DNA from 2 places in the Devosia sp. 1635 genome. Region 2 is predicted to be linked to the other one. Evidence: riboswitches for the same ligand, from Rfam matches in the RefSeq annotation. Region 2 holds a riboswitch; the other holds the start of a gene.
What was found. A riboswitch is a leader RNA that binds a small molecule or an ion and turns the genes downstream of it on or off. The one in region 2 is predicted to bind cobalamin.

Region 1 (14,695 bases), on a different contig from region 2:
TGTCGAGGAGATGGTCTGCCAAATTCCGTCCTGGTTAGTTGCGACATCGGAATTGGTGAAGCGCAGAACCTGGTAGCCGAGGCCTTCCAGGAAGGCCGTGCGGGCGAGGTCGCGTTCCTGACCCTCGTCCGTGAAGTGGGTTTCGCCGTCCAGCTCGATGACGAGCTTGGGATGGTGGCTGGCGAAATCGGCGATATAGGGGCCCAAAGGAACCTGACGGCGGAACTTGACGCCACGTTCCGCAAAGGTCTTCAGCAGCGGCCAGAGCACGCGTTCAGGCACAGTCTGGTCGGCGCGGAGGGCCCGGGCGCGATTGATGTGTTTGCGTTGCTGCATCCGCCCATTGCCAAAGACAAGGGGTGGAGCCTCCCCTCCCCCTTGAGGGGAGGGGTTGGGGGTGGGGGTCGTGCGGTTCATCACTGATGGACCCCCTCCCTCGCTTGCCAGTCGAGCATAGCTCTCTTGGCCTTTGTCGCTCGATTCGCTCCACTGGAGCGAATCGTCCCTCCGGGCCGCTCCAAAGCCCCTCAAGGGGGAGGGGAATGGGTCCGGTGCTGGGTTGGCCAGCGTGTACCCGGCCCCATCCAGTGCCTTGAGGATTGCCACCGTCGACTCCGGCGCGTCGTAGCCGACGCCGTTGGCGAGGCGGCCGTCGCGGAGGGGGTAGTTAGCGAGGATGAGGGCGAGTTTGCGCTCGGGCCGGGGGGTGGCGCGGAGGCGGGCCCAATTGCGGGCGAGCTGGACGGCGCGCCCGATGCCGGAATGGTCGGGAGCATAGGCGCTGAGCGGGCATTGGGTGCTGGTGTGCCAGACGGCATCGGCTTTGTGGCCGACGAGGAGGCCGCCGATGCGGCCATCGAGTTCGGGCATGACGAGGAACATCGCCATGTCCTTGGAGGACAGGCCCTGGGGGTCGGCCTGCCATTGCGTTTCCGAGCGGCCGGACTGGATCAACTGGATGACGGGGGCATCGGTGCCGCTGAAGGGGTCGGACTTGGTGTCGTCGGGGTCCAGCGCGAGGGCAAAGCCGGTCAGGTTGAAGATGGCGGCGGGCGGGAAGCTCTCGAGCACATTCTGCACGAAGCGCACGCAGGCGGCTTCCTTGAGCGAGGACACGAGGATCGGGACCGGCAGCAGGCCTTGGTTCTCGATCTCGGCAACAAGGGCCTGCAGGGTGGCGGTGCCGGCGCCTTCGAGCGCGGCGCGGTAAAAGAGGATGGGGATGTGGGGGGCCGTTACAGCAGGAGCCGAATGACCCCCACCCTCGGTCCCTCCCCTCAAGGGGGAGGGAGGCGAAAGCTCGAGATGCCGGTGCCTTAGGCCGGTTTCGTCGGTGATGCCGGTGGCGGGGTGCCAGAGGGAGAAGCGAGCGAAGGGTTGGGGCTGGAGGTCGGAGAGGCGGGGCTTGAGTTCGGTCTGAGGGACCCCCTCCCCGGCAGCCACTCGGGCATAGCCCTCGTGGCCTTCTCCCCTCGGATCGCTCCACTGGAGCGATCCGCCCTGCGGGACGGCTCGAAGCCCCTCAAGGGGGAGGGAGGGCTCGGCGGCGAGTTCACCGAACGACCTCAGGATCGCGTCGGCGTTGGCGGGGCCGCCGGCGATGAGGAGGGCGTGGAGGCGGGTCCAGTCTTCGGGGTGGATCGTGGAGCGCGCTTGCAGGATGGGGTCGGGATTGGCGTCGCCGGGCAGCAGGGCAAGGGGGATCTTGCGGTTGGCGCAGAGGGCGGTGATCTCATCGACGCCATACTGGAAATAGGCGGCGCCGCCGATGAGGCGCAGGACCACGAGGCGGGCATGACGGACGGTCTGCTCGAGCCAGAGATCGACGGACAGATTGTTGGACAGGCGCAGCGTGTTGGCGAGGCGCAGCTCGGTTTCGCCCGCGCGGTCGGCGGCGGCGGCGAGCATGGCCAGTTCGCTATCGGCCGAAGAGGCGAAGATGAAGGCGCCAGGGGTTTGGGCGAGATCGATGGCCTCGCCTTCCTGCTGGATGGCACCGGCTTGGGCGGAAAGAAGGTGCATGGTCAGGCTCCCACGAAGACCGGATTGGCGGAAGCGCCTGCACCCCCACCCCAACCCCTCCCCTCAAGGGGGAGGGGCTTTGGGCTGGTGGGTTGGGCTAGATCGTGCCCAAGGCGCAATGCGGCCCCCTCCCCCTTGAGGGGAGGGTTGGGGTGGGGGTGCAAACCTATCCCGGTGTGTGGAGCCATTCTCTTTGAGCTTATGCCGCCACAGGCTCGGCGCGGCGCAGGCTTTGGGTGATGGCGGCGCGGTCCAGCGGGGATTGGCCGATGACGACGAGTGCGGTTTGCCTGGTTTCGCCGGGCGCCCAGGGGCGGTCGAAATAGGCGGTAATGCGGGGGCCGACGGCCTGGATGGCGAGGCGCGCAGCCGCGCCCGGCACGGCGGCAAAGCCCTTGAGGCGCAGCACGTCATGGGTGCGGATCGTGTCCTCGATGATGGCAAGCAGCTCGTCCTTGCCCGCAATGGCGGGGAGCTGGAGAGAAAAGCTGTCGAAATCGTCGTGCTCGTGCCCTTCGCCCTCGTGCTCGAGTTCGTGGTGGCTGGGGCGGTTGGCGATGTCGGCTTCGGAAGCCATGCCAAGGCCCAGAAGCGCCGCGATATCGACATGGCCATTGGCGGCGCGAACAATGCCGACGCCGGGGCGCAGCTCAGCGCGGATATTCTGCTCGACTTTTTCGAGGGTGGCGGGATCCACCAGATCGGTCTTGTTGATGATAACCATGTCGGCGGCGGCCAGCTGATCCTCGAAGAGCTCGCCCAAGGGCGTTTCGTGATCGAGCATTTCGTCGAGGCGGCGCTGCCGGTCGACGGCGGCTTCATCGGCGGCAAAGCGGCCCTCGGCAAGAGCGGCGGCATCGGCGACGGTCACGACGCCATCGACGGTCACCTGCGCCTTGATCTCGGGCCAGTTGAAGGCGCGGATCAGGGGCTGGGGCAGCGCGAGGCCCGAGGTTTCGATGACGATGTGATCGAATTTTTCAGGGCGATTCAGCAGTGCCTGCATGGTGGGAATGAATTCGTCGGCCACGGTGCAGCAGATGCAGCCATTGGACAGCTCGACCATGTCCTCTTCACGGCAGGTCTCGTCGCCGCAGCCGGCGAGGATGTCCTTGTCGACGCCGAGATCGCCGAATTCATTGATGATGAGGGCGATGCGCTTGCCCTTGGGGGCATGGGCGAGGAGGTGGCGCACGAGGGTGGTCTTGCCCGCGCCCAGAAAGCCGGTGATGACGGTGGTCGGGATCTTGGTGGTCATGCGGGAGCTCCGATGGGGTGGGAAGCCTCGCGGCGGGCGAGGCGATCATTGACGAGGCCGAAGACGACACCCAGCACCAGCCAGAACACGGCTGAACTGCCGATGGTGGCGGCGGCAAAGGCGGTGGCGAGATGGGCGGGAACGGCGCTTGGCTCTTCGGGAGCCGCGGGGGCGCCCACGATGTGCGGCGCGAGGACGAGTGCGAGCGCCACGGCAATCGCCCAGCCCGCCCGGGTCTTGGCCAGCAGCAGGCAGGCGGCGCCGGTGGCAAGGGCCGTCGCGACCCACCAGAGCTGGCGGGCGCCCAGACCGGCGGCGGGCATGCCGGGCAGTTCGGGCGGCAGGCCAAAGGCGGGCGCAAGGGTGAAGCTGGCAAAGCCGGCCAGGCTCCACAGCAGCGCATTGCCGGTGGTGATGGGGATATTGGCCAGGAGGCCCACAGCGCCGATCACGAGGGCAAAGCCGGCGGCGGCGAGCAGATTGGCGAGCACGGTATAGAGGGTGCGCTCAAGACCATCCTGGGGCGCCCATTCGTCAGCGCCATGATCATGGGCCGGGGTGCCGGGGGCGTGGGTATGCTCGGCCGGAGTGGCCTCCTCACCATGGGAATGGCCACCCTCCCCTTCGAAGCTTTCGGCATGCAGGATCAGCGGGGTGACGCGGAAATGCTGGATCGTGGATGCCACAAGGCCAGCACAAAGGGCTGCGACCAGCGCAGCAAAAAACAGATTGCGGAACATTTTTGGTCGTCTCTCGTGCTCGCCCTTAGTGGCAGGGAAAGCCCATGGCGTGGCGGGTGTCGTGGGCGCCGTTGTGCAGGCGATAATCGCCGGCAAAGCCGGTGCCGACCAGGAGGGTCAGCCCGAGCAGGAGCGCGAGCGAGCCGGCGACAAGACGCTGGGACAGCGAAAGAGACTGAAGGCCAGTCGAAACAGTGGTGGTATTCATGCGGCACCCTCCGTGCGCGGAACGAAAAAGAGCTTACAAGCTCGTTGCTGTGCCGGCAGGTCTCCTGGCTTGCGGTGAATAGAGCGCCTCTCGCCTTCCCGGCAGCTTGGCTGCCAGTGGCATAAGGAGAGGAGCGCACCGCTTACAGTTGCGGGGGCAGCCACGGTTTTGGCCCCTGATGGGTAATCCGCACCGTGTTCCCTTTTGATCCCCGCGCCACAACGGGCTTGGGGAACCGACACAGGCTGTGTTCTCGCATGGCGGGCCGGAGGGGTCAATCGCGGCGTGGCGCTTGCCGGACGGGCGATCGCGGCATTATCGTGCCGCCGATTCTGGAGCCCTGCCCGCAATGAAGCCGATCAAGTTCAGCCGCGACGAAACCAAGGCCATGGTGGCGGAGATCCAGGATTATTTCCGGCTGGAGCTGGACCAGACCATCGGGCCGATGCCGGCCGAGATGCTGATGACCTTTTTTGCCGAAAAAATGGGCGCCTATTACTATAATCGCGGGCTGCATGACGCCCAGGAGCTGCTGCGCAAGAAGGTCGAGTCGATCAGCGATGCGCTGTATGCGCTCGAACAGCCCACCAAGGGCGCGCGGTAATCGCCATGGGCTGGAACTTTGCCACGCTGGCCCCGATCGGGCTCTTGATCGCGTCCAACCTCTTCATGACCTTTGCCTGGTATGGGCACCTCAAATTCCCCGGCACGGCGCTGTGGGTGGTGGTGCTGGCCAGCTGGGGCATCGCGTTTTTCGAGTATTGGCTGGCGGTGCCGGCCAATCGCATCGGCTACGGGGTTTATAGCGGCGCCGAACTCAAGACCATTCAGGAGGTGATTTCCCTCTCGGTCTTTGTGCTGTTCAGCGCCACGTATCTGGGCGAGCAGTTCACCTGGAACCACGGGATCGGGTTCGGGCTCATTGCGCTCGGGGCATTCTTTATCTTCAAGGGGCCGCTGGGTTAGCTAGCCCAGGCAGTCCAGGAGCCCATTGGCGAGGCCGCGCAGCAGTTCGGGGTAAAGGTTTGGGCCTTCGGTGAGGGCGCCGCCTTCGGGGTCGAGCACACCGGCCCTGGCCGTGCTGCCCTCGGTGATGGCGGCAATGATGGTCGGCTCGAAATTGGGTTCGGCGAAAAGGCAGGTAGCCCCGAGTTCGGCCACGCGGGCGCGCAGGGCGTCGATCCGCTGAGCGCCGGGCATGACGTCCGGAGTGACGGTGACGGAGCCCGCGACGGTGAGGCCAAAGCGGTTCTCGAAATACTGGTAAGCGTCGTGAAAGACGAGGAAGGGCTTGTCGGCGACGGGTGCGAGACTCGCGGTCAGTTCGGCTTGCAGCGCGACGAGATCGGCTTTTTCGCGCTCGGCATTGGCGGTGTAGGCGGTGGCGTTTTCCGGGTCGGCCGTGCTGAGCGCTGCGGCGATGGCATCGACCATGTGCACCGCGTTTTGCGGATCGAGCCAGAAATGCATGTCGCCGCCATGGTCGTGGTCGTGCCCTTCGTGGGCGTGCTCGTCGTGATCGTGCTCTTCGTGGTCATGGCCTTCGTGATCGTGACCCTCGTGGTCGTGCTCATGGTCATGACCCTCGCCCTCGTGGCTGTGCGCCTCGAAAGTGCCGCCTTCGCGGACCGGCAGGAGGGTGATGCCAGGCGCCTGGCTCAGCTCCACCACTTCGGCTTCGCCTGAAAGCGTGGTCAGTGCATCGGCGAGGAACAGCTCCATGCCAGCCCCGGTCCAGAACACGAGATCAGCATCCTGCAGCGCACCGGCGTCGGAGGGGCGCAGGGCATAGGTGTGGGGGGAAGCGGCGCCGCGAACGATGAGGGTCGGCTCCCCTACCCCCTCCATCACGGCTGCAACGAGGGAGTGCACCGGCTTGATCGAGGCTACCACATTGGGCGCGGCCATGGCCGTGCTGCCCAGCAGCAGGCTCGAAACCAAGGCAAGGGGGAGCAGCTTCATCGGCGCAATCCTGTTATGTTATTACGTTCTTGCTGCGTTATGCTATAACGTTTAGAACGCTGTCAAGCGACGTGATGGAGCAGAAATGGACGGGCAGGCAGGACGCGAAACATTGATCAGCATGAGCGGCGCCGGCGTGCGCCGGGGGGCGCGCGTGCTGGTGGAAGGGGTCGACCTGGCCATCCGGCGCGGCGAGATCGTGACGCTGATCGGGCCCAATGGTTCGGGCAAATCCACCACGGCCAAGATGGCGACGGGCGTGCTCAAGCCGACAATGGGCACGGTGACGCGCCTGCCGGGGCTGCGCATCGGCTATGTGCCGCAAAAGCTGACCATCGACTGGACGCTGCCGCTGACGGTGGAGCGGCTGATGACGCTGACCGGCCGCTTCAGCCGCAGCGAAATCGAGGCGGCGCTCGATCTGGTCGGGGCGCGGCGGCTCCTCGGAGCGGCGGTGCAGGAATTGTCGGGCGGGGAATTCCAGCGCGTGTTGTTTGCCCGCGCCACCATCCGCAAGCCGGACCTTCTGGTGCTGGACGAGCCGGTGCAGGGCGTCGATTTTGCCGGCGAAGTGGCGCTCTATGAATTGGTGCGCCAGATCCGCGACAGCTCGCGCGCCGGTATCCTGATGATCAGCCATGATTTGCATGTGGTGATGGCGGAAACCGACACGGTGATCTGCCTCAATGGACATGTGTGCTGCACCGGCACGCCGGCGGCAGTCAAGCGCAGCCCGGAATATCTCGCGCTGTTCGGGCCGCGCGCGGCGGAAACGCTGGCGATTTATGAGCACCACCACGACCATGAGCACCACGACGACGGCTGCGTGGTGGCGGCTGGGGCGGCGCATGAGCATGCTCATTCGCACGGGCATGGGGGGCACGGGCATGGGCACTAGGGGCATGCGCAGGAAGGTCGAGTTTGGTGGAGGGGCCGGCACTCCTACCCCAGCCCTCCCCTCAAGGGGGAAGGGACGGGATCGCGCGTTTGGCGGGATTGGGGCGGTTGCATCGGTCCTCCAGGGAGCCGCACATGTTCGGTGATTTCTTTTCGCGCTCCCTCATCGCCGGGATTGGGCTGGCGCTGGTGGCGGGGCCGCTGGGGTGTTTCGTCGTGTGGCGGCGGATGGCCTATTTCGGCGATACGATGGCCCATTCGGCGCTGCTCGGCGTGGCGCTGTCGATCATCTTGTCACTCAACATGACGCTGGGCGTGTTTGCGGTTGCGGCTCTCGTCGCCGGAGCGCTGCTGCTGTTGCAGCGGCAGGCGACGCTCTCGACCGATGCGCTGTTGGGCATTTTGAGCCATTCGACCCTCGCCGTGGGACTGGTGCTGGTGGGCTTTTTGACCACGGTGCGGATCGACCTGATGGGCTTTTTGTTTGGCGATATTCTTGCCGTTTCGGTCGAGGATATCATGGTGATCTATGGCGGGGGCACGGCGATCCTCGTCGTGCTGGCGCTGGCCTGGCGGCCGCTGCTGGCTTCGACGGTCAGCACCGAGCTGGCGGAAGCCGAAGGGCTGCGCCCGGAAGCGAGCCGGATCATCCTCATGATCCTGATGGCCAGCGTCATCGCTATTGCCATGAAACTGGTGGGCGTGCTGCTGATTACCTCCTTGCTGATCATTCCGGCGGCGACGGCGCGGCGCCTAAGCGCAACACCTGAAGGCATGGCCGCGGTGGCGGCGGGGCTCGGGGTGATTGCCGTGGTGGGAGGGCTGTTCGGCTCGCGCAACTGGGATACGGCCTCCGGACCCTCCATCGTCGTGGCGGCCTTGCTGGTGTTTCTGGTTTCGCTCGCCGTGCCGGTCCACAAATTGTTTGGGAGGAAAATTCATGGCGCATAGCCACGCCGCACCCACTGACCTGACGCGCAACCAGGGGCTGGTGCTGGGCGCGCTGACCGGGTCCTCGGCTCCCCTCAGCGCCTATGACATTCTCGACCGGCTGCGCGAGGACGGTTTGCGGGCGCCGCTGCAGGTTTATCGCGCGCTCGACAAGCTGGTGGAATGGGGCCTCGCCCACCGGCTGGAATCGCTCAATGCGTTCGTTGCTTGTGCGGACGAGCACTGCCATCGCAAGGGGCTGATCGCGTTTGCCATTTGCGAAGGGTGCGGCAAGGTCGATGAATTCGCTGACCCCGTGATCGAAAGCCGGCTGGGGGAATGGGCAGGGAAAACGGGCTTCAAGGTCGAGCGCACGACGATGGAAATTCGCGGGCGGTGCGAGGCTTGTGTGGGGGTGTAGGGGCTAGGCTCGATGCCCTCCCTCCCCCTTGAGGGCAGGGCTGGGGTGGGGGTTCGGGCGGTAGGTCTTCCCCCGTTAAGAGTTTTCCCGACGGCCTGAACCCCCACCCTCGATCCCTCCCCTCAAGGGGGAGGGAGGCGATGGGACCCCGCCGTTGGCGAAAGCGGAAGAATTTCGGGACGGGCCCCGGCTCAGGGTCGGGGTGACAGCTGGGGGCGAGGGAGATTGGACCTCCCACGCTGTTAAGTCCTCCTGACCGTCCAGATGCGCGATGCGCCCCCTCCCCCTTGAGGGGAGGGCTGGGGTGGGGGTTCGAGCGGTGGGTCTTCCCCCGTGACGAGTTTGTCCGACGGCCTGAACCCCCACCCTCGATCCCTCCCCTCAAGGGGGAGGGAGGCGATGGGGCGGATGGATGGGTGCGGTTGTGTGCATTCCCGCTTTACGCGGGCTGCGGTGGCGATTGGTCGACCCCCTCCCCGGCCCTCCCCTCAGGGGGGAGGGAGGGCAGGAGCCGATAGGCCGGGGGCCGGGCTCAGTTCGCGGTATCTCGGGATGGGCCCCGGCTCGAGGCCGGGGTGACAGCTGGTGGGTGGGGGAGATTGGGGACGCTCCGAAGGGCGCCTAGGCCTGAGCCTCTTCGGCCTCGCCAAAAACCAAAAAGTGGATGGCGGCGGCGCCGTATTCGCGGCGGTCGGTGAGGGTGAAGCCGGCGGGGATGTCGAGGGTGGCGTCCCGGCTTTCTTCCCAGACGATGGTGGCCCCGGGGGCGAGCCAGTTGTTGTCGCGCAGGCCCGCAAGCGCCTGTTCGCCCAGGGTCTTGCCATAAGGCGGATCGAGAAAGACGAGGTTGAAGGGCTTCATCGAGCCGGGTACGCCGAGATCGGTGGCGTCGCGGCGCAGGAGCTTGGTAATGCCCCCGGCGCCAAAAGCCTCGATATGGTCGCGGATCAGGCCACGGGCTTCAGCGCCGGTATCGACAAAGGTGACGTGACTGGCGCCGCGCGACAGGGCTTCGAGCCCCAGCGCGCCGGTGCCGGCAAACAAATCAAGCACGCGAACACCATCCAGCACCGGCCCAAGGCGCGAGGCAAGGATGTTGAACATGGATTCGCGAACCCGATCGGCAGTAGGCCGGATCGAGAGATCGGATGGCGAATTGAGCCCCTTGCCGCGAAAGCGGCCGGCAACGATGCGCATCTAGCTCAAACCCCTTTCGGCACGCTTGCGGTCAGGGTTTTGGCCGGCGGGGGCCCGATGGGCGCCCTGCCCCACCCGCGGGGCGTGGGCCACCCGCTGGCCGACCAGCACCAGACGGACGACCGCCGCCACCGGGGCGGGCGCCACCGGATGCCCCGGGGCGGGCGCCACCGGGCTTGCCGAATCCGCCGGGACGAGGACCGCGGGCCGGGGCCGCGCCTTCGCGCTTGGGATGGGGCTTGCCGTCGGGGCGAACCTTGGGCTTGCCATAGGTCTTGGCTTCCGAGCCGAACTCGTCGCGGCCCGGACGCGGACCACCCGGGCGAGCACCAGCGGGGCGTTGCGGCCGATCACCGGCAGGGCGAGGACCGCGCTGTGGGCGATCGCCATCGGGGCGATTGCCGCGCGGTTTGTCCGAGAAATTGCGGCCAGGGCGCGAGGGCGCACGATCGGCGTCGGGGCGCGGGGTGTAAGCGCGGGGCGCGCCCGCGGCCTCGGCGTCGGCGCGCGTGCGCGGCTGGAAATCACGCTGCGGGCGTTCGGCGTCGCTGCGGCGCGGACCACGGGGCGTGCCGGTGAACTCGCGCGATGGGCGCTCGGCCCCACCTTCGGGGCGTGGCGGACGCGGCCGATCGCCAAAGGACTTGTTGCCACCAGGACGCCCACCAAAGGACTTGCCGCCGGGGCGATCACCAAAGGACTTGGTGCCGCCGGGGCGATCACCAAAGGACTTGGTGCCGCCGGGGCGATCACCAAAGGATTTGCCGCCGGAGGGACGGTCACCGAATGAACGCTTGGGCTTGTCGCCAAAAGATTTTGGACCGCTGCGGTCACCATCCTCGCGGCGAGGGCCGCGGGGCTTGTCGAAGGCGGGCTTGGCGGGACGCTCGGGGGCCTTGCCAAAGCTGCGGGCGGGCTGGTCGTCCCTGTCGCGGAAGGCGGGGGCGCGGGTGGAACGCTTGGCCACGAATTCTTCTTCACGGCCATCATCAAAGATCACGCGGCGCGGTGGCGCCTCGTATTCCTCGCGCTCCTCGACACGTCGCGGGCCGGGCTTGCGGTTGTCAAAGCGGCCCGGACGATCCTGACGCGGGCGTTCGGCGCGCAGCTCTTCCTCGGTTTTTTCGGCATGGTCGGTGAAGCGGAAGCGCTGGCGGGCAATCTCGACCGTGTTGGTGCCGCGGCCGGTCAGGCGGTCGCGGGTAGGCTTGCCGATCAGGGCATTGGCTTCAGGCATTTCGCTGTCGAAATCCACATCGGCCGCTTCGGCCAGTTTTTTGCCGAGCTGGTCGCGCAGGGTGGCCGCCCGCACGGTTTCAATGGCGCCGACGGGAATGTCGCCGAGCTGGAACGGGCCATAGGAGACGCGGATCAGGCGATTAACCTCAAGGCCGAGCGCGCCCAGCACGTTCTTGACCTCGCGGTTCTTGCCTTCGCGCAGTGCCATGACGAGCCAGACATTGGAGCCCTGCTCGCGCTCGAGGGTGGCTTCGATGGAGCCGTATTTGACGCCATCGATCTCGGTGCCGTCCTTGAGGCGATCAAGGGCGGCCTGGGTCACGGTGCCATGGGCGCGCACGCGATAGCGGCGCAGCCAGCCGGTAGCGGGAAGTTCGAGCACGCGCTTGAGGCCGCCATCATTGGTGAGGAGCAGCAGGCCTTCGGTGTTGATGTCGAGCCGGCCGACCGACACGACGCGTGGCAGGCCGTGGGTTTCGAGCGCTTCAAAGATGGTGGGGCGGCCTTCAGGGTCTTTCTCGGTGACCACGAGGCCAGCGGGCTTGTGATAAAGCCACACGCGGGTGCCCTGGCGGGCGGCGAGCGGGGCGCCATCGACGGTGACCTTGTCGCGGTCGGTGACGTTGAAGGCGGGGGTGATGACCTTCTTGCCGTTGACGGCGACGCGCCCCTCGGTGATCCACACTTCGGCATCACGGCGCGAGCAAAGCCCGGAGCGGGCGATGACCTTGGCGAGGCGATCGCCGGTATCGGGGGAGGCTGGTTGGTCGGCCATGAGTTCGGTGCCTTTCATGCGGGACCCAAAGGGGCGGCGCGGAAACAAGAAGCCCCGCCGCAATGGGCGGGGCTGAATAACGAGTGCGGCCTGAGCCTATCTGCTGGTCATGCTCTTCATGCTGGCATTGGGGCCGGCGCCCAAAGTACCGGGGCTCGTGACCTGGGGCTGCTGGGCCTCGATGGCGCGGCGCACATCGGCGGGGCAGCGGCGGTCGCGCAGCGAGACCACTTCCCCGCTCGGGGTGCGGCACAGCAAATCGGCATCACCCACGCGGGTAAAATAGTCGTCAGGCGGCAGATAAAGCGGGCGCTTGCCGGTGGTGCTGACTTCCATATTGGCGCCCTGCATGCGGGCGGTCAGCGCCGAGGTTTCCTGCTCGGTCAGGGGGCGACCGGCGATGGTGCGGGTATCGACGACACGGGCATTGCGCAGGCGCTTGATCTCGGCTTCGCTCATGCCGGCGGTGTTGAGCTGGACGCGGTCGCTGTTGACGGGCAACTGGGCGGCGGCCGACTGGGTCGGAGCCGGAAGCGAGGCGGCATCGCGCGGCAGCACCAGCGGGGCGCGGGCCTGGGTCAGATCTTCCTTGGGGTCGGCGCGGTTGAGCAGGCCGACGCCGCGGGCGGTCGAAGTCATCACCTCGCGCTCGAAAGTGCCGACATCGGTCAAGGCATTGGTGCCTTCCACGGTGGTGCAGGCCGCCAAAGTCAGGGTCAGCAGCAGAGCCAAACCGGCTTTGCCCCAAAGGGAAGCTCGCTTTGCAGCAGTCTGTGGCCCGGTGGATCCCATGCGCATGAAACGTCCTTCAGAATGTCGGGAGTGCTTATAAACTAGTTTCGCGCCTAAAACCAGATTGGGGCGCGAGCATGTTCAAGCAGTGGGCGTAGCGGCGCGTGGACGGCCAACGCCCAGCATGTCGAGCAACAGCAAGACGACCCCGGCGGTGATCGCCACATCGGCCAGGTTGAAGATGTAGAACGACATCGTGCCCCAGTGGAAATGAAAGAAATCGGCCACGGCGCCGTAGATCAACCGGTCAACGCCATTGGACAGCGCGCCGCCAATGCACAGGCCCAGCCCGAGACGCAGCAGAGCACTATCGGCGCGCACCCACCAGATGGCGAGGGCGACGACGGCGACCAGCATGACGAGCCCCAGGGTCCAGACCGGCAAGCCGTCGAGCAGGCCATAGGAAATGCCGGTGTTCCAGACGAGGACATAATCAAAGAACGGGGTGACGCGCACCACTTCGCCCCCGCTCCAGCCACTCATGGAAAAGGGGATGAAAGCCTCGAAGTGATCAACGCAGGCACCCGCCAGAAGCGAAATGCAGTTGGCGGACACCTGCATGGTCTTGTGCGCCCGATCGAGGCCGAAAACGAGCACGGCTGCGGCGAGCGAGACGTAAACGGAGGGGTCGGCAAGGGCGCGCAGATTCATCGGGAGGCGTCCAACCAATTGGGGGATGTCGCGGGGTCGTGCGAAGATCGGGAGTCGTTCGCCCCCACCCGGCCTCCCCCACGGAGGGGGAGGTGAAGGGACGTGCGGAGCTGAGATCGAAGCTCGGGCACCAGGCTAGAGACCGGCGGCGGCGCGTTCGCGCAGGGCCTGGGCGTCGCGCAGGGTGACGTCGGGGAAGTCGGGATCACTGCCCACTTCGGGCAGGATCTTCCAGGAGCGGGCGCAGCGCTTGCCCTCGGCCAGACCCGGCACCACCGCAACACCGGCCACGTCATCGAGGCGGAAGGCATCGGCGGGGCCTTCGCCCTCGACCAGTTCAACCGCCGAGGTGATGGCGATATCGGCCAGGTCTTCACCCTCGACTGCCGCAAGCAAAGCAGGGTCGCTGATGAACACTTTGGGGGCCGCTTCGAGCGAGGAGCCGATGCGCTTTTCGCGGCGTTCGATCTCGAGCGCCCCGGTGACGACGCGGCGCACATTGCGGATCAGCTGCCATTTGGCGGCCAGTTCGTCGTTGAGCCAGGCGGCGGGCACTTCGGGGAACAAGCGCAGATGCACGGAGGCATCGGCTTCCTTGTGCCGCTCGAGCCAAACCTCTTCCATGGTGAAAACGAGGATGGGCGCGAGCCAGGCCGTGAGGCAATCAAAAAGCCCATTGAGCACGGTCAGGGCAGAGCGGCGGCGCACCGAGGAGATCGGGTCGCAATAGAGCGCATCCTTGCGGATATCGAAATAGAACGCCGACAGCTCGATATTCATGAAATTGGTGAGCAGCGTCACCACACGGCGATAGTCATATTCCTTGTAGGCGGCGCGCACCTGGCCATCGAGTTGGGCCAGGCGATGCAGGATCAGCTGCTCGAGCTCGGGCATGTCGGCGGGCTCGGTCGCATCGGCGGGCTGGTAATGGGCAAGATTGCCCAGGAGCCAGCGCAGGGTGTTGCGCAGCTTGCGATACGCATCCACCGTGGTCTGGACGATCTCCTTGCCCAGGCGCAGATCCTCGGAATAATCGGAGGACGCCACCCAGAGGCGCAGGATATCGGCGCCGTATTGCTTGATGATGTCCTGCGGGGCAACGGTGTTGCCCAGGGACTTGCTCATCTTGCGCCCTTCCCCATCCATGGTGAAGCCGTGCGTCAGCACGCTTTCATAGGGGGCAAAGCCGTTGGTGGCGCAGCTCTCGAGCAGCGAGGAATGGAACCAGCCGCGATGCTGGTCCGAGCCTTCCAGATACATGGAGGCGGGGAATTTGAGGTAGGGCCATTTCTGCTTGTTGCGCAGCACAAAGGCGTGGGTCGAGCCACTGTCGAACCACACATCGAGCACGTCGCGGACCATTTCGTAGTCCGCCGCGACGTAGCTCTCGCCGAGGAACCGCTGGGCGGCGCCTTCGGCGTACCAGGCATCGGCGCCTTCTGCCTCAAAGGCCTGGGCGATGCGATGGTTGACCGCATCGTCCTTGAGGATTTCGTTGGTCTGGCGATGCACGAAGACGGTGATCGGCACGCCCCAGGCGCGCTGGCGCGACAGGACCCAATCGGGGCGGTCTTCCATCATCGAGCGCAGGCGGTTCTGCCCC
Region 2 (14,695 bases):
TGCCATCAGCGAGGACAAGGCCGAGGCCATCGTCCTGGGCTGCGCCGGGATGGCCGACCTGGCGCGGGCGCTGCAGGAGGAACTCGGGCTGCCTGTGATCGATGGCGTCGGCGCCGCGGTCAAACAGGCCGAAGCGCTAATCGCGCTGGGTCTGCGCACCAGCAAACGCGGCAGCTATGCCCCGCCCCTGCCCAAGCCCTACAAGGGCGAACTCAGCGCTTTCGCGCCACGAGGATAGGGGAGCGAGCCGGTCAGTCCAGCTCCTGCACCCCACCCCCCGAAACGGTCAGCACCTGCCCGCTGATCCATGACGCCGCGGGCGAACACAGAAACAGCGCCGCATAGGCGATGTCATCGACTTCCCCGAGCCGCCGGATCGGGGTGTGCTGCAGCATGCTCTGTTCGATCTCGGGCGTCAGCACGCTCGCCAGGGCCGCGGTCCTTGTCGCGCCGGGCGCAATGGCGTTGATCCGCACGCCCATTGGCCCAAGATCAAAGGCGATATTGCGGGTCAAATGGTTGAGCGCGGCCTTGGAAGAAGCATAGGAGGCCATGCGCTGGTTGCGGTTCTCGCCGGCCATGGACGAGATATTGAGCACTGCGCCACCCCCTGCTGCCGCCAGATGCGGCGCGGCCAGCTGCGTGAGCCGGAACGCCGAAAAGACGTTGAGTTCATAGGCCCGGCGAAAATCCTCCATCGGCATGTCGAAGGGCTGGGGGCCGCCGCCTCCGGCATTGTTGACGAGGATGGCGAGCTTGCCGAACTGGTCCAGCGCGGTGTGCACCAAAAGCTCAAGGTCATCTTCCCGGGTGACATCACAAGCCACCGCGACCGCCTTGCCCCCTGTTGTGTTGATTTCGGCGGCAGCCGCCTGGGCCGCCTCGGGCTTGCGGTCGCTGACCACAATGGCGGCCCCCGCACCCGCGAAGAGGCGCGCAATGCCAAGCCCGATCCCGGAACCGGCGCCGGTCACCACCGCCACCTGCCCATCAAGGCGGAACTTGTCCGGGTCATACATGCTGTGCTCCCGTCGTTCTTTGCCAAACCCTAAGCCGTCCAACCTTTAAGCTCTTGATATCGGTCAGACCCGGGCTGGTATTGACGGGGCGCGCTGTCCGGTGGACGCGTGGCGTGGTGGGCCGATCTGACAGCCTGGATACCCATCCCGCGGCGAATTGCGCGTCACGGCAGATACTGGATTTGCAGGCCCCGGTGCAGCGTCGAGGGGGCCACCTGGGCGCGCACCTTGAACACCTCGGCGATCAGCGCCTCGGTCAAGACTGCATGTGGCGTGCCCGCGGCCACCAGCCGCCCCTCGCGCATCACTGCGATCCGGTCGCAGAACATGGCGGCGAGGTTGAGGTCGTGCAGCGCCACGATCGTGGTGAGCGGCAGCCCGGCGACGAGGCGCAGGATATCAAGCTGGTGCTGGATATCGAGGTGGTTGGTGGGCTCATCGAGGATCAGATCGGTCGGCTCTTGCGCCAGCGCCCGCGCCAGCTGCACGCGCTGCCGCTCGCCGCCCGAAAGCGTATGCCAGGGCTGGTGGCGCCGGTCGGCCAGCTCCACCCGCTGCAGGGATTGCTCGACAATGGCGTCGTCCGCTTGCGTCCAGGGCGACAGGGCCGAGCGATGCGGCGTGCGCCCCAGCCGCACCACATCGAGCACCGTCACATTGGCTTCGGTCGTGGCATGTTGCTCGACCACCGCTACGCGCTGGGCGAGCTGGCGCCGGCCGAAGCGGCCCAGCGGGGCGGTATCAAGGGTGACCTCGCCACCAGCGGGCGCGCGCAAACCCGCGAGGAGCCGGATCAGCGATGATTTGCCCGACCCATTGGGCCCGAGCAGGCCCAGCGTCATGCCGGGCTGCGCCTCGAGGGTCACGCCATCGACGATGATCTCGCTGCCAGCCTTCCAGCTCACGCCATGGGCGGCAATGGTCATCGCGCACCCCGCCCGCGATACAGGATGACGGCAAAGAACGGCACCCCGACCAGCGCGGTGACCACCCCGATCGGCAGCACCTGCTGGGGCAGGATGATGCGCGAAACGATGTCGGCCAGCACCATGAACACCGCTCCCACCACCACGCAGGCGGGCAGCAGCCGCAAGTGTTGCGGGCCCACGATGAAGCGGGCGACATGGGGAATCACGAGGCCCACAAAACCGATCGAGCCCACCATTGACACCATGGTCGCGGCCATAAGGGCGGTGAGCGCAAACAGCACCACCCGCACCTGCGCCACGGGCACGCCGAGCGAACGGGCCGCGTCATCCCCGAAGGTGAAGGCATCGAGCGCTCGGGCATAGCGCAGGCAGACGACAAGCCCCGCGGCAACCACGCCTGCCGCAAGGCCCACATCGCTCCAGCGCACGCCGGCAAAACTGCCCAGCAGCCAGAACATGACGCTGCGCGCCTGTTCGGCATCGGCCGAAGTGCTGACAACATAGGAGGTCAGCGCATTGAACAATTGCGAAGCGGCGACACCGGCCAGGATCGTGCGCTCGGCGCTGCCCGCCGCGCCTCGCGCGAGGAGAATGACAAAGGCAAAGGCGGCCAGGGCTCCGGCAAAGGCGCCCAGCGGAATGGCGGCGCTACCCGCCCCTATGCCGAGCACGATGACGCAAACCGCCCCGGTCGAGGCGCCCGCCGAAACGCCCAGCACATAGGGCTCGGCCAGCGGATTGCGCAGCAGCGATTGCAGGATCGCGCCACACAGCGCCAGCCCCGCCCCGCAGGCGGCCGCTACCAGTGAGCGGCTGAGCCGATAATCCCAGATCACGCTTTCCTGGATGCGGCTGATCTCGAACTGCGTCCAGCCCAGGCGATTGGTGATGGCCTGGAGCGTGGTGTGGAGCGAAATGGGCATTTCGCCAATGCCCACCCCCAGCGCCACGGCAAGGGGCAGCAGCAAGGCTGCCCCGCCGATCACCGATCCCCCTAGCCGCGCGCGGCGCCGCTGGGTCATGGCCATGCTCATTGCAGCAGGCCTTGGCTCTGCAGCGCCTCCGCCAGAGTTTCGAGCCCGCCAATCGTGCGCAGGGTCGGGTTCATTGCCTGCGCGTCGAGCAGCACCAGATGGCCCGCCTCGACGGCGCTGAGCTGGCTGACCATGGGGTCGGTCTTGAGAAACTCCACTTTGAGGGCGGGGTCATCGGCCGGCCGGTTGCGCCGGTCCATCGTGCCGACGACGATGACCGTGGGGTCGGCCGCGGCAATGGCTTCCCAGCTGACCAGCGGCCAGTCTTCCTCGCTGTCGACGATGTTGCGGGCGCCCATCACCTTCATCATATAGGCCGAAGCGCCATTGCGGCCGGCCACCCAAGCATCCCCGGCAATTTCGGGGCTCGAGAACCAGAACACCATGGAAACGCCCGCCGCGCGCTTCCCCAGTTGCGCGCGCACGGCCGCTTCGCGGCTGCGCAGCTCGCGGACCAGTTCGGCCCCCCGCTCATTGACGTCAAAGATCGCCGCCAATTCGCTGATCTCCTGGTAGAGCAACTCGGTGGTCCAGGGTTCGAGGCGCACGCCATCGCCATTGCTGGCATCCTTCATGGCGCAGGTGGTCAGCGAGATATAGCTCGGGATCCCGAGATCAGCATATTGCTCGCGGTTACCCGCTTCATCGCGCATCCCGAACTGGGCGGCAATGAAATCGGGCTCGGTGCCAAGGATTGCTTCATAGCTCGCGGTGCTGTCGGCCAGGCGCGGCACTTTTGCGTTGTCGGCGGCAACCTCTTCGAGCACCGGCGAAACCCAGGTGGCGGTGCCCACCATGCGATCGGCCAGACCGAGCAGCAGCAGGATTTCCGAGCTGTTCTGCCCGATGCCGACGGCCCGCTGCGGTGCCTCGGTAAAGGTGAGTTCGACCCCGCAATTTTCGAGCTGCAGGGGGTATTGGGTTGCGTGTTGGGCCAAGGCCGTGCTGGCCGTGGCAACAAAAATGCCGCTGGCCAGAAGGGAGAACAGACGCATCGAAACCTCTCGTGATGCTGTTCAAGCCAAACGATCAGCCAGACACGAGGGGAAAGTTGAGGTCATGCTCCCGCGACCCCGAAGAGGCGCAACGGCAACGATCGGACGAGCCAAAAGCCGGTCCGCACCCCACCGAAACACCTCGTTCGGTTTGCTGGTCGTTGTCCCGGCAGGTCTCCTGGCTCGCGGCTCTGGCGCTCCTCGTCCCCTTCCCGGTCGCTTGACCAGTGGCTTGGACGGTGAACTTGCCGCTTACAGTTGCGAGGGCAGCTTCGGTTTTGGCCCCTGATGGGTAATCCGCACCGTATTCCCTTTTCATCCGCGCTCGATGGCGGAACCGTGACCCCGCCGTCTTAGCGGCGCGTCGGACCCTGGGCAAGGGGGAAGTGGCGGAGGGGGTGTCGCGGTCAGCCGCTCGCCAGCCGCGCCACCGAGCTGCGCACCACCAGTTCCGCGCGCAACAGGATATTGGTGGATTTGGGCTGCTCGTCGGCCAGCAGGGTCAGCAGCAATTCCATCGCCGCTTCCCCGATCCGGTGCCGGGGCTGCTTCATCGTCGTCAGCGACGGGCTGACAAAGCTGGCAAAGGAAATATCGTCGAACCCCATCACCGAAAACTGCCGCGGCAGTTCATAGCGGCGCGTGTTGAGCGCGATGATGACCCCGAGGGCCGTTGCATCATTGACGCAGAAAAACGCGCTGGGCAGCGCATCGCGCACAAACATCAACTCGGCGGCAGCCCGCCCGCTTTCCGTCGTGCCATCGCCATCGAGGATCAGCCGCGGATCGATGCGGATGCCGGCCCCTTCAAGGGCCGCGCGATAGCCCGCTTCGCGCAAGCGGTTAATCTCCCGGCTGCTGGAATGGCCGATAAAGGCGATGCGCCGGTGCCCCTGCGAAATCAGGTGCTCGGTGGCGACGCGGGCGCCCTCGACATTGTCGACCCCGACAAAGGGAATGCTTTGCCCCGTCACCGGCTCGTTGACGGCGACGGTCGGGGGCAGGCGGGTTTCGCCGCGATCCTGCCCGAAGCCGAACGGCAGGTGGCCGGTAAAGAGGATCAATCCATCCGCCTGGTTGGAGCTGATGAACCGGAGATAATCGGTTTCCCGGCTCGGATCGTTCTGGGTATTGCCGATCAGTACCCCATAGCCGCGCTTGCTGGCTTCAGTCTCGAGACCCACGAGGATGTTGGAGAAATTGGGGTCGCCCACATCGGGGGCAAGGATCAGGATCATGTTGGAGCGCCGCATGCGCAGCGAGCGCGCCAGGGCATTCGTGGTGTAGCCGGTGCGGGCAACGGCTTCGGCGACCTTGCGGCGGGTGGCGTCGGCGACTTTGGTCGGCTCGTTGATGGCGCGGCTGACGGTGGCGATCGACACCCCGGCCATGGCCGCAACATCTTCAATGGTCGCCAGCTTTTGCTGCTGCACTCGGCCCCGCTCCGCCCCCCGCGCCGCTCGGTTGCGCTGCAACCGGCTTACGCCCAGACAAGTGTCATTTGCGCGATCAACAGTGCGCCTGTGCCCCTTAGCAGAGGTCGATCCAGGCGGCACGCTCTACCACTCCCCCATAGCAGTTATGCACCTGTGTAAACCTTTACATCAATCCTGAAAACCTTTACACCGGCACTCAAGCAGAGAGCCGCACAGCAAGTGCGCCATGCTTGGGGGAGGGCGGCAGCATGATCGATGCGCAAGACGCAAATGCGTCCCCGATCTTGTCGGCCCACCGCATTTCCAAGTCCTTTGGCGATATCCCGGTGCTGTTCAGCATCGATTTCGACATCAGGCCCGGCGAGGTTCACGCCATTATCGGCGAGAATGGCGCGGGCAAGTCGACGCTGATCAAGATTCTCTCCGGTATCGAGCAGCCGACCTCGGGCACCATCACCTATCAGGGGCAAACCGTGGTCTTGCCGCCCGATGGGCAGGCGGCGGCCATGGGCATCGTCGTAATCCACCAGGAATTGCTGCTGGCCGAACATCTGAGTGTCGCCGACTCCATTTTCCTCGGGCGCGAATTGCGCCGCGGCCCATTCTTGCAGCTCAAGCAGATGCGCGAGCAGACCCGGGCCATCCTCGACACGCTCCATGTCCATATCGACCCCGATGCGCGCATCAACACGCTCTCGGTCGCCGACAAGCAGATGGTGGAAATCGCCAAGGCGATCAGCCGCGATGCGCGCGTCATCATCATGGACGAGCCGACCGCCGTGCTGTCGGTCGGGGAAACCCAGACCTTTTTCGAGCAGATCCGCAGGCTGACGGCCAAGGGTGTGGCGGTGATCTTCATCTCCCACAAGCTCGAGGAAATCATGGAGCTCGCCGACCGCGTAACGGTGCTGCGTGACGGGCAGCTGATCGCGACGGTCGGTACCGAGAACCTGACGCCCGATTCCATTGCCCAGATGATGGTGGGGCGCGAACTCTCCAATCTTTATCCGCCCAAGCACGAGCCTGATGTGGATGGCGAAGTCGTGCTTTCCGTGCGCGATCTCGCCGCGCCCGGGGTCTCGGGCATCTCCTTCGAGCTGCGGCGCGGAGAAATCCTCGGCTTTGCCGGGCTGATCGGTTCGGGCCGCACCGCGGTGGCCGAAGCCATTGTCGGGCTCACGCGTAAAACTGCCGGGGCTCTGGAGGTGCATGGCACTCCCGCCGATTTCCCGGATCTCGCGAGCTCGCTCGATGCCGGGCTGGCCTATATGACCAAGGACCGCAAGGGGCGGGGGCTGCTGCTCAATGCCGGCCTGCAGCCCAATCTCACCTTGCTGACGCTGAAAAAGCACCTGCGCCACGGCTTTCTCGACGGGCGCAGCGAAGCGCAGGCGCTCGAGCGCGCGGTGCGGCGCTTTGATGTGCGCGCGCGCGATCCGTCGGTGCCGGTGGGCAAGCTGTCGGGCGGCAATCAGCAAAAGCTGATGCTGGGCAAGACCATGGAAAGCGAACCCGACATCATCATCATGGATGAGCCCACGCGCGGTATCGATGTGGGCACCAAGCAGCAGATTTATCACATCATCGCGGCGCTGGCCGCCGAGGGCAAGGCGATCATCGTCATCTCCTCGGAAATGCAGGAAGTCATCGGCCTTTCACACCGTGTCGTCGTCATGCGCAACGGGCGCATGGCCGGGGTGCTGGAAGGCGCTGAGATCACCGAGGCCGAGATCATGCGTTACGCGGCCGGCATCAAGCTGGGGGTGGAAAATGAGCGTGTCAGTGCCTGAAACCGCAAGCAAGCCGGCCAAGAGCTTCAAGATCGATCTCAAGATCCTGGGGCCGCTGCTGGCGCTGATCCTGCTGATCATTCTCGGCTACAGCCTCAACCCGCTGTTTTTGGGCGAGGGCAATGTCACCAATCTGCTGACCCGCTCGGCCTTTATCGGCATCATCGCCGTCGGCGCGACCTTTGTGATCACGGCCGGCGGCATCGATCTGTCGGTCGGCTCCATGGCCGCCTTCATTGCCGGCATGATGATCATCATCATGAACTCGGCCGTCGACAGCATGGGCGCTTCGATCTGGACCGTGCTGCTGGGCGTGGGCTGTTCGCTGATCCTGGGTTTGGGCGCCGGCTTCATCAACGGCTTTTTGACCACCAAGGCCAAGATCGAAGCCTTCATCGTCACCCTGGGCACGATGGGCATCTACCGCTCGCTCGTGACCTATTTCGCCGATGGCGGCACGCTCTCGCTCAACAGCGGCGCGCGCGAGATCTACCGGCCGGTTTATTACGATAGCTTCCTGCGCATACCCTATCCGGTCTGGGTGTTCATTATCGTCGCTGTCGTCGGCTGGATCCTGATGAACCGCACGGCCTTCGGGCGCTATTGCATGGCCATCGGCTCCAACGAGCAGGTGGCGCGCTATTCGGCGATCAAGGTCGATCGCGTCCGCACCTGGACCTATGTGCTGCAGGGCCTTTGCGTATCGCTCGCCACCATCATCTATGTGCCCCGGCTCGGCTCGGCCTCCTCGGCCACGGGCGTTCTGTGGGAGCTCGAAGCCATTGCGGCCGTGATCATAGGCGGCACCATGCTCAAGGGCGGTTACGGACGAATTGGAGGCACGGTGATCGGCGCGCTGATCCTCACCGCCATCGGCAATATCCTCAACCTCACCGATATCATCTCCAACTACCTCAATGGGGCCGTGCAGGGGGTGATCATCGTCGCCGCCGTCTACCTGCAGCGCGGCAGCTTCAAGCGCGCCATCCGCAAAAAGGCTGAATAGCGAAATTTCCCGGCCCAAGTGGGCGGGGCAAAACCGGCGCACAACGCGCCACACAAGGGAGGACTACCCATGTCTATCAAGGCATTGACCCTGGCTCTGGCCGCGACCACGGCCCTCGCGGCCCCGGCGCTCGCCCAGGACCAGGTCAAGATCGGCGTTTCCATTCCGGCGGCCACCCATGGCTGGACCGGGGGGCTCAACTACCACGCCAACGAAGCCGAAAAGCGCCTCGAAGCGCTGTATCCCAATCTCGACATTACCATCGTGACCGCCGACAGCCCTGCCGACCAGGCCGGCGATATCGAGGACATGACCTCGGTGCAGCAGATCGACGCCCTGGTCGTGCTGCCCTTCGAGTCCGACCCGTTGGTTGAGCCGGTGCGCCAGGCCAAGGAAGCGGGTGCCTTCATCACCGTGGTCGACCGTGGCCTGCCCGACGAAACCATCCAGGACGTTTATGTCGCCGGCAACAACACCGAGCTGGGCGCCACTTCGGCCGAATATTTTAAGACCCGGCTGGGCGAGGGCGACAACATCGTCATCCTGCGCGGCATCCCGACCGTGATCGATACCGAGCGCTTCGACGCCTTCATGGCCGGCATCGAAGGCTCGGGCATCACTGTGCTCGACAACGAGTTTGCCAACTGGAACCGCGATGACGGCTTTGAAGTGATGCAGGACTTCCTGTCGCGCTTCCCCGATATCGATGGCGTCTGGGCGCAGGACGACGACATCGCCATGGGCGTGGTGGAAGCCGTGCGCCAGGCGGGCCGTGAGGGCGATATGTTCATCGTCGGCGGCGCCGGGATGAAGGACGTGATCAAGGGCATCATGGATGGGGACGAGTTGATCCCGGTCGATGTGCTTTATCCACCCGCCATGATCGCCACCGCCATGGACGTGACCGTCGCCAATTTCATGTCCAACGCACCGGTGCAGGGGCAATATATCCTGAGCGCGCCGCTCGTGACCCAGGACAATGCCGAGCAGTTCTACTTCCCCGACAGCCCGTTCTGATTTTCCGAAGCAGTCTCAAGATTGTGGGGCGCTTCAGAGGCGCCCCATTTTGCTGAATCAAGCGCCGCTTAGCGGCCGGCAGCTTCTCTGGTCAAGCTTCGCCGATGTCAGAGACAATCTGCCCCGGGGCAGCGAGATCGATCGGTTGGGGGCCCAGAAGGGCAACGAGGCTGCCTTCCAGCCTCGACAGTTCATCGGCGCCGATCTGGCTTGCCCATCTTGCGCGCAGTTCTTCAAAGATCGCCTCGCCTTCACGCATCACGCCGTATCCCGCTGGGGTGACTTGCACGAGTTTGCGCCGCGCGTCCGCAGGATCGTCGGCCCGGGTGAGATAGCCGCGCTCCTCCAGCAGGGCAATGGTCTTTGCCGCTGCCTGCTTGCTCACCCCTAGTCGGCGGCCCAGATCTGAAGCGTTGGAAGCGCCAGCCGCAATGGCGCGCATGGCAAAGTCATGGGCCGGACGCACATCCTCGTAGCCGCGTCGCGCCAGTTCCGCAGTGGCCGCATCGGCCAGGAAGCGGAAGCCGCCAAGAAGCAGAAGTGCAAGATCAGCGCCGGTCCGTGCCATAGCCGGAACCTACAATTGCGCGCCGGCAATGACAACCAGGTTGCCGAACCCTAGACAACGACAACTAGGTTGTCTATGTTGGTGAAGAAAGACAACAAGGTTGTCTAGCAGAGGTCGACATGGACTTTTCTCCCGTGAGCTCAACCAATGCCGCATTCAGCCACCAACTGGTGAGATTTGACGGCACCGACATCCATTATGTTTCAGCAGGTACCGCGGGATCGCCAATCCTGCTGGTTCACGGTTTTCCGGAAACCTGGTGGGCGTTCCACAAGCTCTTGCCTCTCCTCGCCGAGCATCATCGGGTCTTTGCCGTCGACCTGCGCGGTTTTGGCGGCTCCCGCGGGGCGATGCAGGATTACGACAGCAGAGCGGTGGCCGAGGATCTACACCGGTTGGTGGCTCACCTCGATGTTGGCCCCGTGCATCTGAGCGGGCAAGACATTGCTGGCGGCGGCGTTTTCCGGCTTGCTGCGACCTATCCCGAGCATGTCGCGAGTTTCACCGGCATTGAAATGGGCTTGGCTGGATTTGGCCTTGAGGCGCTTGCCGATGTTACCCTTCACCCCGGCTCCTGGCATATCGGCGTGCTGGCCGCTCCGCAAATTCCCCAGCTGTTGCTGGCTGGGCGCGAAGAGGCATTCCTGCGGGTCATGTTCAGCTCGATGTCCGCTACCGCCGAGGCCGTGTCGGACGCCGACCTTGCCGAATTCGCCCGCAGCTATTCCCGTCCGGGCGCCTGGGAAGGTGCCGCCAAACTGTACCGATCCATGCTGCGCGAAGGGGCAGATATTCGCGCCATTGCCCAAGATAAGGCTTTGACAATGCCCGTGCTCGCAGTGGGCGCGGGTGGTGGCGAGTTCACGGCCACGACCATGGCCAAGGTCAGCGCGGGCACCGTGCGATCAGTTCTTCTCGCTGGAGTAGGGCACTACCCGGCTCTTGAAGCGCCGGAGCGGTTGGCCCAGGCGATGCTGGCTTTTGTTGCCGAAGTTGATGCCAGCAGGAGGGATATTGCCAGCGCTTATTCGTGAGATGCTGCTTTTAGCAGCAGCTCGAAATGCCCTGACTGAACACAGGCAAGGACACGCGCAAGCTAACATGTTACGAGGAAAAGAGCATCCTCCCGCCGCCCGGACCTTCCAAAGTGAATCTTACCGCCAGCTCGTCAGTGACTCATCTCGCCGGCAAGACCACGCTGCCCATCATCATTGCTGTAAGCGTTTGCCACCTCATCAACGATGTCATGCAATCCATGCTGTCGGCGATCTATCCATTGCTCAAGGTCAACTATCAGCTCGACTACATCCAGATCGGGTTGCTGACGCTGACCTTTCAATGCGTAGCGTCGCTGCTGCAGCCGGCAATCGGCATGTATACCGACAAACGCCCGTTGCCCTATTCCCTGCCCGTCGGGATGGCGGCGAGCCTATTGGGTCTGATCATCCTCGGCATGGCACAGACATACTGGTTGTTGCTGATCGGTGCCGCATTCGTGGGACTAGGCTCGGCGATCTTTCATCCTGAATCCAGCCGAGTCGCCCGCCTGGCTTCGGGCGGCCGGCATGGTTTGGCCCAATCGATGTTCCAGGTTGGTGGCAATGCCGGCTCGGCCATCGGACCATTGCTGGCCGCTTTCATCGTGCTGCCGCGCGGGCAATGGAGCATCAGCCTGTTCGCTGCCGGCGCCCTGCTCGGCATATTCATCTTGTGGCGGGTGGGCAACTGGTATGCCGAGCACCAGCGCAGCAATGCTGGCAAGGCGCCCGCAAGCAAGTCGTTGATGTTCGGTCAGCGCACCACCATGATTGCGCTGACCGTGCTGACGGTTCTGACCCTGACCAAGAATGCCTACACCGCCAGCCTATCGAGCTATTACACCTTCTTTCTCATCAACAAATTCCAGGTCGGGGTGCAGGACGCGCAGTTGCTGCTGTTCGTTTATCTCGGTGCTTCGGCTGTCGGCGTATTCCTCGGCGGACCGATCGGGGACCGGTTCGGGGCCAAGTTCGTAATCTGGTTTTCAATCCTGGGGGTGCTGCCGTTCACGCTTGCGCTGCCCTATGCCGACATGACCTGGACCGTGATCCTCACCATCATCATCGGGCTGGTGTTTTCCTCGGCCTTTTCCGCCATTGTGGTCTTTGCGCAGGAGTTGATGCCGGGCCGCATTGGGTTGATCGCGGGCATCTTTTTTGGCTTCGCGTTCGGCGCTGGCGGGATCGCTGCGGCGGCACTGGGTGCCGTCGCGGATTTCACCAGCATCCAGCACGTCTTCTGGCTCTGCTCCTTCCTGCCACTCGCCGGCTTGCTGACGGTGTTCCTGCCCGATATGGGCAAGGTCAGGTAGCTGGCGGGGGCGCCAGGTGGACAGGTTTGGGCCGGAGCTTCAGGAAGGCGAATGGCCGAAATCAAATCTGTCGTCCACCGGGATGCCGACCCTGGCTCTCAACCCTACGGGTTACTTGGCCCGCCAGATACGTATTGGCTGGACGTCGGGATGGGCAGTCGGCCAATTTCGGGCAAACTGGTCAGTTCCTAGGTTACGTCGCCCGCCCGGACCACTCGCGCTCATTCATTCTTGCGCCTCTTGGATCATGTCCGCGAGCAAAGAATAAATGAGGTCGGTATTGCCAAAGATCTCCTGCGGATTAATCAGGTCGTGCGGCAGGTGGTTGGAGAACTCCAGCCGTTCGGTTGAGACGTCCGGGTCCCGCGAGCGCCACAGATTGACCAATTGGTCGGTCAACTGGTTGTTGACGGCAACATCGGCCTCGTTGAGCACAACCGAGATGCGCGCGACTGCGGGTGGCTCCCGCGCGGCATCATGCATCACCGCCTCGCCCAGCCGCATCACCTGGGCCAAGGTGTGGGTCGATGGACGAGGGAACACATAGTCGGTCTGTGGGGCGGTCACCGGCGCCAGCGGATTGATCCAGAACATCATGTTGGGCAACAACAGGAGCAGGTTGGTCGCCGCCGTGTTGGCCCAGGGCGGCACGATATAGGGGCCAAGAAAGGGCGATACCGGGACGGCCAGGCGAATGTCGGATCGGTGCTGTGCCGCCCAGGTGACGATCGTACCTCCGGCGGATAGACCGACAACCACCACGTTATCACCCAGCCCCTGCGCCAGATCGGTTGAGCTATTAGCCAGATCCACCAGGTGCTCGGCGGTGAGAGCGGCCAGGGAAACGGTGTCGGGATCGGCCTCGCCATGGCCGAACATGCGGGGCAGATACACATTGTAGCCCAATGCAAAGACCGAGCGCGCCAGCGCCTCGCCCTGGGCGGGGCAACTGGTAAGGCCATGGAAAAAGACCACGGCAATGGTGGTCTTGCGGCCATGGGTGAGGAGTTGGGAGGAGCAGCGCTTATGAAGCGCCAGTTCGCCTTCCGCCCCCCGCACCGCGTAAAAGGCCGCGAATGCCTCTTCATAGCTTTGCGCCGGCGCGGTGGCTGATGGCCTTGCGCTTAATCCCTGCACCGGCACAGGGGTGAGGGAGAGAATGACAAAGGAGCCGGTCAGGCCGACAGCAAAGATCAGGGCGCCGACCCGGGCTGCCCGACGAAGATTCCGGGAAAGCGTCCTAACAGACCGGGACGGGCGATTTCGCGCCGCGTCGTGCGGCCTGATGAAGGCAATCAGCGCCCAGGCCAAAATCCCGCCCGCCAGCCCCAGCGCCATCGCGGCGGCAAAGCCCGTGGTCATCAGGCCAAGGCCCGCAACCCAAACCACCCATTGGATGCCGCCAGTGGCCGGAGTGTCGGAGACCACCATTTCGTTGAGGCCGAGAACGACCGGATAGGACAGGGTTGCCGCCAGTATCCCCGCTGCAGTGCCGGCGAGCGGGGAAACCCTCGTCCAACTAGGCATCAATAGCCACCAAACCAACCAGCCGCATAGGAACACCCCGGCAAGCAGCACCGGCCAGGGCACGCTCCCCGCCCTGTTGGGAACGGCTCCTCCGATGTTGAGACCGAGTAATGGGGCCAGCCCCAAGGCTAAAAGGGCGAAAAGCAGTCCGGCGGCAAGGGTCCAGGGGAGGTACCAAGCGGCGCGGCGTTGAGGAGCGTCTGTTGACATCAATAGGCTCCCCACCCGATGCAGGCAGGCAAGGCGGGGCCCATACTGAACAGTGCTGCCATGGTGCCCACGCCCAAGCTCATTTGCTATCGACCGCAATCATGTCGAGCAGGATTGGGTAGACAATGCTCACCCCGCCATGCGGTTCGCGCGGGTCAATCACATCATGGGGCAATCCGTCCGCCTGGGGCAGGAATCGCAAGTCCACTGTTCGTCCATCCTCGCGCCACTGCGCCACCAACTGCTGGGCCAGTGCGTTATTGACCGAGTGATCTGCCTCGTTGAGGAGAACACCGATGCCCTGCGCAGCGGGGGCTTCCCACGCCGCCTGGGCCGCAGTGATCCGCCCCAGGCGCATCAATTCGGCCACGGCGCGGGTAGCAAAGCGTGGATAAACATAGGGCATGCGGGGGGAGCTATAGGGCGTTTCGGGGTTCCACCAGAGCATCATATTGGGCAAGAGGAGGAGCAGGTTCGTTGCGGCCTGCGTTGCCCAAGGCGGCAAGAAGGCCGGCCCAAGAAAGGGCGCCACCGAGATTGCACCCGCCAGGGTGCTGTCGTTCTGTGTCTCGAAGGTGGTGATCGTTCCCCCTGCCGAAAGGCCGGTGATGATCACCTCGTCGCCCAGGCCCTGCGCGAGAGCAATGGCAAACTCGGCTGTATCGACGAAGTCTTCGGCGGTGACACTGGCCAATGCCAAGGTGAGCGGATCGGCTTCGCCATGTCCCGGCAGGCGGGGTACGAGGACGTTATAGCCAAGGCCGAAGAGCCGGGAAGCCAGTTCGTCGCCTTGGGCCGGGCAACTGGTCAAGCC

Region 1: another riboswitch for cobalamin. It lies ahead of HRU92_RS00200 (CbtB domain-containing protein); the one in region 2 lies ahead of HRU92_RS15585 (ABC transporter substrate-binding protein).

The regions. Positions count from the first base shown of each region.
Region 1 is NZ_JABAOM010000001.1:26,280-40,974, reverse strand. Features, by position in the region: gene cobN (cobaltochelatase subunit CobN) at 1-2,022, opposite strand, end outside; gene cobW (cobalamin biosynthesis protein CobW) at 2,222-3,280, opposite strand; gene HRU92_RS00205 (CbtA family protein) at 3,277-4,020, opposite strand; gene HRU92_RS00200 (CbtB domain-containing protein) at 4,046-4,228, opposite strand; cobalamin riboswitch at 4,265-4,483, opposite strand; gene HRU92_RS00195 (DUF2164 domain-containing protein) at 4,578-4,832, shown strand; gene HRU92_RS00190 (DMT family protein) at 4,838-5,194, shown strand; gene znuA (zinc ABC transporter substrate-binding protein ZnuA) at 5,195-6,190, opposite strand; gene HRU92_RS00180 (ATP-binding cassette domain-containing protein) at 6,276-7,088, shown strand; gene HRU92_RS00175 (metal ABC transporter permease) at 7,223-8,038, shown strand; gene HRU92_RS00170 (Fur family transcriptional regulator) at 8,028-8,438, shown strand; gene rsmD (16S rRNA (guanine(966)-N(2))-methyltransferase RsmD) at 9,060-9,635, opposite strand; gene HRU92_RS20700 (pseudouridine synthase) at 9,667-11,649, opposite strand; gene HRU92_RS00155 (hypothetical protein) at 11,746-12,447, opposite strand; gene lspA (signal peptidase II) at 12,523-13,092, opposite strand; gene ileS (isoleucine--tRNA ligase) at 13,228-14,695, opposite strand, start outside.
Region 2 is NZ_JABAOM010000003.1:688,930-703,624, forward strand. Features, by position in the region: gene HRU92_RS15565 (aspartate/glutamate racemase family protein) at 1-238, shown strand, start outside; gene hdhA (7-alpha-hydroxysteroid dehydrogenase) at 252-1,019, opposite strand; gene HRU92_RS15575 (ABC transporter ATP-binding protein) at 1,184-1,945, opposite strand; gene HRU92_RS15580 (iron chelate uptake ABC transporter family permease subunit) at 1,942-2,970, opposite strand; gene HRU92_RS15585 (ABC transporter substrate-binding protein) at 2,979-3,977, opposite strand; cobalamin riboswitch at 4,128-4,334, opposite strand; gene HRU92_RS15590 (LacI family DNA-binding transcriptional regulator) at 4,385-5,410, opposite strand; gene HRU92_RS15595 (sugar ABC transporter ATP-binding protein) at 5,662-7,203, shown strand; gene HRU92_RS15600 (ABC transporter permease) at 7,184-8,209, shown strand; gene HRU92_RS15605 (substrate-binding domain-containing protein) at 8,279-9,226, shown strand; gene HRU92_RS15610 (MarR family transcriptional regulator) at 9,318-9,794, opposite strand; gene HRU92_RS15615 (alpha/beta hydrolase) at 9,914-10,828, shown strand; gene HRU92_RS15620 (MFS transporter) at 10,942-12,144, shown strand; gene HRU92_RS15625 (alpha/beta fold hydrolase) at 12,370-13,881, opposite strand; gene HRU92_RS15630 (alpha/beta fold hydrolase) at 13,961-14,695, opposite strand, start outside.